DNA from 2 places in the Acidaminococcus sp. AM05-11 genome. Region 1 is predicted to be linked to the other one. Evidence: riboswitches for the same ligand, from Rfam matches in the RefSeq annotation. Region 1 holds a riboswitch; the other holds the start of a gene.

Region 1 (4,387 bases):
GGTTTTACTCTATTTTATCAGGTACAGGGCACCTGTCCCGTTTGAGGACAAAGCACCGAGGGGAGTTATTCATTCATGGAAAAAGCAAAAGTGTATTTTACGGATTTTCGCTGCCCAGTGGGTACCAGCATGCTGACCAAACTCCAGCGGCTGTGCAAAGTGGCCAAAATGAACAGCATTGACTTCGAAGGCAAATATACGGCTGTGAAGATGCATTTTGGCGAATTGGGCAACCTGGCCACCATCCGGCCCCAGTATGTCAAGGCGGTTACGGACCTAATCAAGGAATGGGGCGGCAAACCCTTCCTGACAGACTGCAACACCCTGTATCCGGGCAGCCGGAAAAACGCCCTGGACCATCTGGAATGTGCCGCCTTAAACGGCTACAATCCTACCACCACGGGCTGCCAGGTCATCATCGGGGACGGCCTGCGGGGCACCGATGAAGTGGAAGTTCCCGTACCCAATGGGGAATACATCAAAAAGGCCAAAATTGGCCGGGCCATTATGGATGCGGACATTGTGGTCAGCCTGGCCCACTTCAAGGGTCATGAATCTACCGGCTTTGGCGGCGCCATCAAGAATATCGGCATGGGCTGCGGCAGCCGGGCCGGGAAAATGGAACAGCATTCCTCCGGTACTCCCAAGGTGGACCCGGAGCTGTGCCGGGGCTGCCGGCACTGTGCCAGCGAATGCGGTTCTGACGCCATTGAGTACATTGACAACAAAGCGTTTATTCACGAAGACCTGTGCGTAGGCTGCGGCCGCTGCATTGGGGCTTGCAGCTTTGACGCCATCCAAACGGTACAGTGGGATGCCAACGAGCTGCTGGATCGGAAAATGGCTGAGTACACCCTGGCTGTGCTCCACGGCCGGCCCAGCTTCTTCATCAACTTTGTTATGGACATTTCCCCCAACTGCGACTGCCACGGGGAAAATGACGCACCCATTCTGCCCAACATCGGCATTTTTGCTTCCACCGATCCCATTGCCGTGGATCAGGCCTGCGCCGATGCCTGCCAGAAGATGCCGCCCCTGCCCAACAGCCAGCTGTCCGACCACCTGGCCGAAAAGGGCTGGGAGGAGCACCACGACCATTTCCTGGACAGCAACCCCCTGGTGGACTGGGAAACCACGCTGGAACATGGCGTGAAGATAGGCCTGGGCACCCGGGAATACGAACTGGTCCGGATGTAACTGTTTCCTTTTACGGTACATAAGAAAAGTTGAGTGTCAGATTGGAGAGGGTGCCCTTTAGGGGGCCCTCTCCTTTGTGTTATAATGGAACCATTCTAGAACGTACGGAGGAGCTTATGTCTGATTATGTAATTTCTCCGGTGTACCCTTCTGACACCCGCACCAATGCCCAAGTGAATGCACTGCTGGAGCAGGAAGGAATCCGCCGGGATGCCAATTTGGATTATACCTGTGTCATGTTTGACCAGGATTACCACGCCGTAGCCACCGGCAGCTGCTTTGGAAATACCCTGCGCTGCATGGCGGTGGATCACCACCATCAGGGGGAAGGCCTGATGAACGAAATCGTTTCCCATCTGGTCCAGCGCCAGTTTGAACAGGGCCATACCCACCTGTTCCTGTACACCAAATGTTCGTCCGCCAAGTTCTTCGGGGACCTGGGCTTTTACGAAATTGCCCGGGTGGAAGACCAGGTGGTATTTATGGAAAATAAGCACGATGGCTTTGCCCACTACCTGGACCAGCTGGCCCAAAGCAAGGTGGAAGCACCCCGGGTGGCAGCCGTGGTGATGAACGCCAACCCCTTTACCCTGGGACACCAGTACCTGGTGGAAAAGGCCGCCCAGGAAAATGACCTGGTGCACTTGTTCATGGTCAGCGAGGACGCCAGCTTCTTTCCCTATACGGTGCGCAAGCGCCTGATTATGGAAGGCACGGCCCATTTGAAGAATATCCGCTACCACGACAGCGGTCCCTACATCATCAGCCAGAACACCTTCCCCAGCTACTTCCAAAAGGATGAGGAAGCGGTAATCCTGAGCCACGCCAACCTGGACCTGGCCATTTTCACGAAAATTGCTGCCCGCATGGGCATTACCGCCCGCTACGTAGGGGAGGAACCCACCAGCCTGGTGACCGGGCTCTACAACCAGGTCATGGCCAAACGGCTGCCGGAAGCGGGGATTGGCTGCGTCATTGTGCCCCGGAAAACCCAAAACGGCATTGTGGTCAGTGCTTCTACCGTGCGCCGGGATATCCAGCAGGGCAACTGGGACGAAGTGAAGGCCCTGGTGCCGGAGACTACCTGGAACTACCTGCGCAGTGAGGAAGGCCAGCCGGTGGTGGACAAAATCCGGGCCGGCAAGAATGTGGTCCATTACTAAAAGGCAGCCCCGGCCTTTCTCCGGGAAGGCTGGGTTGACTATTGCTTTTTTTGATACAGTTGTATATAATGTTTTATTGCAAACTACATATTGCTCATCAAGAGTGGCGGAGGGAATGGCCCAATGAACCCACAGCAACCATGGCGTAAGCCAACGGTGCTAAATCCTACAATGCGGTTTTTCGATTGTGAGATGAGAGCCTATATACTCTCTCTCAATGGGGAGTATTTTTTTTACTCAAGGAGGAACTATGAAAAAGTTTTTTACATCTGAATCTGTAACGGAAGGCCATCCTGATAAGATTGCCGACCAGATTTCCGACGCAGTCCTGGATGCCATCATCGCCCAGGACCCCAATGCCCGGGTTGCTTGTGAAACCCTGGTAGCCACTGGCCAAATCCATGTGGTAGGGGAAATTTCCACCAGCTGCTATGTGGATATTGCCAAAATTGCCCGGCAGACCGTAATGGACATCGGCTATGACCGTGCCAAATACGGCTTTGACGGAGCTACCTGCGGGGTGCTGCTGTCCATCGACGAACAGTCCCCGGATATTGCCATGGGCGTGGATGAATCCGACGAAGCCAAGGGCGGCAACCAGGACGACGATGAAAAAATCGGCGCCGGCGATCAGGGCATGATGTTCGGCTATGCCACGGACGAAACTCCGGAATATATGCCCCTGCCCATTTCCCTGGCCCATAAGCTGGCTTACCGGCTGGCCCAGGTCCGGAAACAGGGAATCCTGGATTATCTGCGGCCGGATGGCAAGACCCAGGTTACCGTGGAATATGATGACGACAAGCCGGTCCGGGTGGATACCATCGTAGTTTCTGCCCAGCACAGCGAAAAGGTTTCCATGGAACAGCTGCGCAAGGACATTTTGGAATACGTTATCAAACCGGTGGTTCCGGCAGAATTGCTGGACGAAAAGACCATTTACCACATCAACCCCACCGGCCGTTTTGTGATCGGCGGTCCCCAGGGGGACTCCGGCCTGACGGGACGGAAAATCATCGTGGATACCTACGGCGGCATGGCTCGTCATGGGGGCGGCGCCTTCTCCGGCAAGGATCCCACAAAGGTGGACCGGAGTGCTGCCTACGCAGCCCGCTACGTGGCCAAGAACGTGGTGGCTGCCGGTTTGGCCAAGAAATGTGAAATCCAGCTGGCCTATGCCATCGGCGTAGCCCGCCCGGTTTCCATCGCGGTCAACACCTTTGGCACCAATGCCATTCCGGAAGAAGAAATCGTGGAACTGATCAGAAAGAACTTCTCCCTGACCCCGGCCGGCATCATCAAGAGCCTGGATTTGAGAAGACCCATCTACCGCCAGACCGCAGCCTATGGCCACTTTGGCCGGACGGATGTGGACCTGCCTTGGGAACATCTGGACAAGGTAGATGTTTTGAAAAAGGCTCTGCATTAAAATGAAGTATGCAAAGGTTGCCATTAATTTGCCGGTAAAGAATATGTTCCGGCAGTTCACCTACCGGGTGCCGGAAAGCATGGACTTTCTGGACGAAGGCTGGCGGGTAGTGGTGCCTTTTGGCTCACAAATGCTGGAAGGCTTTATTGTGGAGGAGGACCGGGAGCCGGACCTTTCCCTGGACCTGAAGGCCATTGCCGATGTGTTGGGCACGGCGCCCTGGTTTGATCAGGAGATGCTGGCCACGGCCCATTGGCTGTCCCAGTACTATCTCTGTACCTTGGCGGAAGCCCTGCGCCTGTTTATTCCAGGCAAGAGCAGTGTGGCCGTCACCGGCCGTTACCAGCCGGAACCGGATTTTGCCGGAGAATTGACCAAACCGGAGCAGGAGTTCTACGATTATCTGCTGCTTCGGGGCGGCCGGTCCCGGAAGGAAATCTGCCGCCTGGACGGAGGGGAAAATGCCCTGAAGGGACTGATCACCAAAGGGGCAGTGAGCCTGTCCTTCGCAACCAAATACAAGCTGCGGGAAAAGACCGAACGTACCCTGCAAAGCACTGCCGCAGGGCGCCAGGCCCTAAAGGACGGCCTGATCCGG
Region 2 (4,387 bases), on a different contig from region 1:
TTGCCGTCTGCGCGCAGGGACATGGCTTTGGCAATGGCCTGCTGCTGATGACCGGGGGCCCAGGCTACGTAAATATCCCATTTGGATTCCTGGTTGAACTTGCCTTCCCGCTGGAGGCTGAGGATGATCCGGTCGATGCCCATGGCAAAGCCCGTGGCCGGTGCCGGAGCCCCGAAGTTCTCCATCATCTTGTCGTAGCGGCCGCCGCCGCAGATATTGAAACCGATATGGGGCGCATAAGCCTCAAACACCATGCCGGTATAGTAATCAAAGTCACGAATCAGGGACAGGTCAAAGGACAGGTAGTCCCCTACGCCGTAGGCGGAAGCCAGTTGGTAGATGGCTTTCAGGTTCCGCAGGGCTTCCTTGCTCTTTTCATTGGAAACCTGGCGTTCCAGCTGGTCCAAAAGGTCCACGCCGCCCTGGAGGTAGAGCAGCTCCCGGAACAGTTCCTTCACGGGCTTGCGGATGTAGGAATCCGCAGCTTCCTTCAGGCCCACGGCGTTGTGGCTCAGCACCATGTGCTTGACAAATTCGGCCCGGGTGCCGGTAAGCTCCGCTTCTTCCATGAGCCCTGCCAAAAAGCCGCTGTGGCCGACGCTCAGGAGAAAATCCGTCAGGCCGGCGGCCCTCAGGCTGCTGACGGCCAGGGCCAGGACTTCGGCGTCCGCCGTGGGAGCCGCTGCCCCGATGAGCTCGATGCCTGCCTGGCTGAATTCGCATTGGCGGCCGGCCTGGGTCTGTTCGTGGCGGAACACGTTGGCAATGTAGAACAGCCGTTTGATGCCCTTGTCAGCCTTGAGCCGGGTGGCTACCATCCGGGCCAGCGGGGTGGTCATTTCCGTGCGCAGGATCATGGTGCGGCTTTCCCGGTCCATGAACTTCATGCTTTCTTCCGTAATGCCGGCGCCGCTTAGGGCAAAGGTGTCTGCGTATTCAAAGGTGGGGGTAATGGCTTCGTCATAGCCCCAGGACAGAAAATTGTCTGCAATCTGGTCCTCCATTTTCCGCTTCAGCCGGGCTTCTCCCGGCAGGATATCTTTGGTTCCATAGGGAATTCTCAAAATGTTGGTACTCATGCGTTTTCTTCTCCTTTGGTAATACGGGGAATGACGGTTTGGTAGCCGCCTGCCCCATAGTTTAAACAGCGATTAACCCGGGAAACGGTGGTGCTGCTGGCGCCCGTATCCTTGACAATCTTGGCATAATTTTCGCCGCGATGAAGACGCACCGCCACTTCCAGCCGCTGGCCCAGGGCCTTGAGCTCGTTGGGGGTGCAGATGTCTTCCAGGAAGGCCAGGCACATTTCCTTGTTCTCCAGGGTGAGGAACGCGTCAGCCAGCTGCAGAAGTTCTTTTTTGTTGTAACCTGCTTGAATAATCATGTTGGTACCCCTTTCTAGGTGTTTCCAGGTTTGGTTTATGAAATGGACCGAATGCCGATCTCGCTTTACCTCTTTACTGATTTAGTACTTTACTCCGATGAAGTAATAAAGTCAAGTATTTTTTCTAGTTTTTACCAAACTTTGACATTTTTCCACTTTGGAGGCTTTTTTTGCCAAAACACATTGACAAACTGTACATAACAGAGTATCATTTATCCACACGGATTCATCAAGAGTAACGGAGGGACTGGCCCGATGATGTTACGGCAACCATCACTTTGTGAACGGTGCTAAGTCCATCAGGTGCAGCCTGAAAGATGAAGATGATTAAGCCAAACGCATTCCTCTTCATATTGAGTGAAGAGGTTTTTTTATTGTATGGAGGTGGACATATTTTATGATAGAGCTGCAGCACATTGACAAGATCTATCACACGAGCTCCGGGGACCTGCACGCCCTGAAAGATATCAACTTGTCTATTAATGAAGGTGAAATTTTCGGCATCATCGGTTTGTCCGGGGCCGGCAAAAGCACCCTGGTCCGCTGCATCAACCGGCTGGAGAAACCCACCAGCGGCAAGGTGATTGTGGACGGCCAGGACATTACGGCCATGAGCCCGGTGGAACTGCGGAAAGCCCGGCAGAACATCGGCATGATTTTCCAGCATTTTAACCTGCTGAGCAGCCGGACCGTTTACGGCAACATTGCCTTCCCCCTGGAAATCCAAGGGCTGGACAAGGCTGCCATCAAAAAGAAGGTGGATCCCCTGCTGGAACTGGTGGGCCTCACCGACCGGGCGGACCATTATCCGTCCCAGCTGTCCGGCGGCCAGAAGCAGCGGGTAGGCATTGCCCGGGCCCTGTCTTCCGACCCTACGGTGCTGCTGTGCGATGAAGCCACCTCCGCCCTGGACCCCCAAACCACGGAATCCATTCTGGACCTGCTCCGGAACATCAACAAGCGGCTGCACATTACCATCGTGATGATTACCCACCAGATGAATGTGGTGAAGGAAATCTGCGACCGGGTTGCCGTTATTGAAAACGGGGAAATCATTGAAGAAGGCACCATGTTCGACCTGTTCACCAATCCCCAGAAGGCCACCACCAAGGAATTTGTGGCCAGCATCCAGCACAACGACCTGCCGGATTTCGTAAAACAGATGAACATCCAAAAGGTCTACCAGCCGGGAAACAAGGCGCTGGTCAGCTTGTCCTTTATTGGGGAAAGCGCCGGAGAACCGGTGATTTCCGTGCTGATCAAGCAGTTTGATATTGACGTGAACATCCTCACCGCCAACATTGAAAGCCTCCAGAACACCCCCTACGGGACGCTGCTGGTAGAGCTGGAAGGCGACGAGGTGCATATGAAGGAGGCCCTGGATTATCTCCAGGCCAAGCAGCAATTGAAGGTGGAGGTGATTGGCTATGTCTCCTAATATGATGAATCTGCTAATCAAGGCTCTGGGGGAAACCTGCTACATGGTGGTGGTTTCCGCCGCTCTGGCTACGTTGTTTGGGATTCCTTTGGGGGTTATCCTGACGGTGACCGGCAAGGGCCATATTATGGAAAACAAAGTGGTGAACCGGATTTTGGGCGCCATTGTCAACGCCACCCGTTCCACGCCTTTTATCATTTTGATGGTTGCCATTATTCCCCTGACCCGTATTATTGTCGGGTCTTCTATCGGGACCACCGCAGCCATTGTGCCCCTGACCATTTCCTGCACTCCGTTTATTTCCCGGATTATTGAGTCCTCCCTTTTGGAAGTGGACCACGGGGTTATTGAAGCAGCCCTGTCTGTAGGGGCCTCTCCCCTGCAAATCATCTGGAAGGTGCTGCTGCCGGAAGCCATGCACTCCATCGTGCTGGGGATTACCCTGGCCATCATCAGCCTGATCGGCAGCTCGGCTATGGCCGGCGCCCTGGGCGGCGGCGGTCTGGGGGACCTGGCCATCCGCTACGGGTATCAGCGGTTCCAGGCCGACACCATGCTGGCCACGGTTATCGTGCTGATTGCCCTGGTGCAGTTGGTGCAGTCCTGCGGCAACCGGTTCTCCAGCAAGCTGAACAAGAATAAAATTAAATAAGGATTGTAAGTAGGGATTTTTGGTGCACCAGCTGCGGCTGGTGCATTTTTTTGTGTTCCCCCTGCTCCCTTTTGGCAGCGATAAATCCCAGGAATTTTCTTGCAATTCTATGCTATAATAAAAATACACCTTATTCACATTTGAGGAGGCGAGACTTATGAAGAAATTCTTTTTGGTGCTGATGCTGCTGTGCTCGTTTGCAGTGCCGGGCTTTGCCAATTCCTTTGACCAGCAGCCCCAGCGCTTTGTCTGCGTGGATACGTCCCAAAAGGGCAGACGGTATGTGGACCTGGATTCGGTACAGGTGGTCCAGTACGCTCCCCCGGCCTACCAGCTTTCGGTGGTCACCTACACTTTGGACTATGTAAACCACAGCGGCTTCCAATACACCCAGCTGTACACCTACAATTACAAGGACCAGACCATGAAGCTGACCTTCAAGGCTGCCCTGCCCTGCGATGAGGAAGGCAAACTGTTAAACCAGGCCCCTGGCAAGGTGGACGGCACGGCCCTGGACATTCTGCCCTACAGTCAGGGCTACTACGTGGGAAACCTGATTTTCCACAAAGCCTACAATATGTATTTCAGCAAGAATTTCCCCGGAGCGTAAGGCCGGGACAAAGCGTTTTGCCAAATCTCTTGGTAAAACGCTTTTTTTCATGCTATACTAGGTTTTGACCATAATGAAAGGAGCGCAAACCCTTGGCGCTATTCCATAGAAAACGGCCTACCCGGCCCCAGCCCGTTGCTTTTGGGCAGGCCCGGCGGAAGCCTCCCAAGAAAAATCATTCCACCCTGTATTTTCTGCTGCTGACGGCCCTGGTGATTCTGGGGGTCATGGCCTACAACTACCGGGCGGACATCAAGATGCACATTATGCACTACAAGCCCCAGCCGGTGAAGACGGTAACCA

What was found. A riboswitch is a leader RNA that binds a small molecule or an ion and turns the genes downstream of it on or off. The one in region 1 is predicted to bind S-adenosylmethionine.
Region 2: linked by a shared signal. The riboswitch ahead of DW089_RS05495 (methionine ABC transporter ATP-binding protein) and the one ahead of metK (methionine adenosyltransferase) in region 1 are both predicted to bind S-adenosylmethionine.

Annotation. Positions count from the first base shown of each region.
Region 1 is NZ_QRMX01000003.1:92,505-96,891, forward strand. Features, by position in the region: gene DW089_RS02710 (DUF362 domain-containing protein) at 76-1,197, shown strand; gene citC ([citrate (pro-3S)-lyase] ligase) at 1,314-2,360, shown strand; SAM riboswitch class I at 2,452-2,559, shown strand; gene metK (methionine adenosyltransferase) at 2,611-3,789, shown strand; gene priA (primosomal protein N') at 3,791-4,387, shown strand, end outside.
Region 2 is NZ_QRMX01000007.1:11,384-15,770, forward strand. Features, by position in the region: gene hisZ (ATP phosphoribosyltransferase regulatory subunit) at 1-1,079, opposite strand, end outside; gene DW089_RS05490 (YerC/YecD family TrpR-related protein) at 1,076-1,384, opposite strand; SAM riboswitch class I at 1,608-1,708, shown strand; gene DW089_RS05495 (methionine ABC transporter ATP-binding protein) at 1,782-2,822, shown strand; gene DW089_RS05500 (methionine ABC transporter permease) at 2,812-3,474, shown strand; gene DW089_RS05505 (hypothetical protein) at 3,632-4,084, shown strand; gene DW089_RS05510 (hypothetical protein) at 4,177-4,387, shown strand, end outside.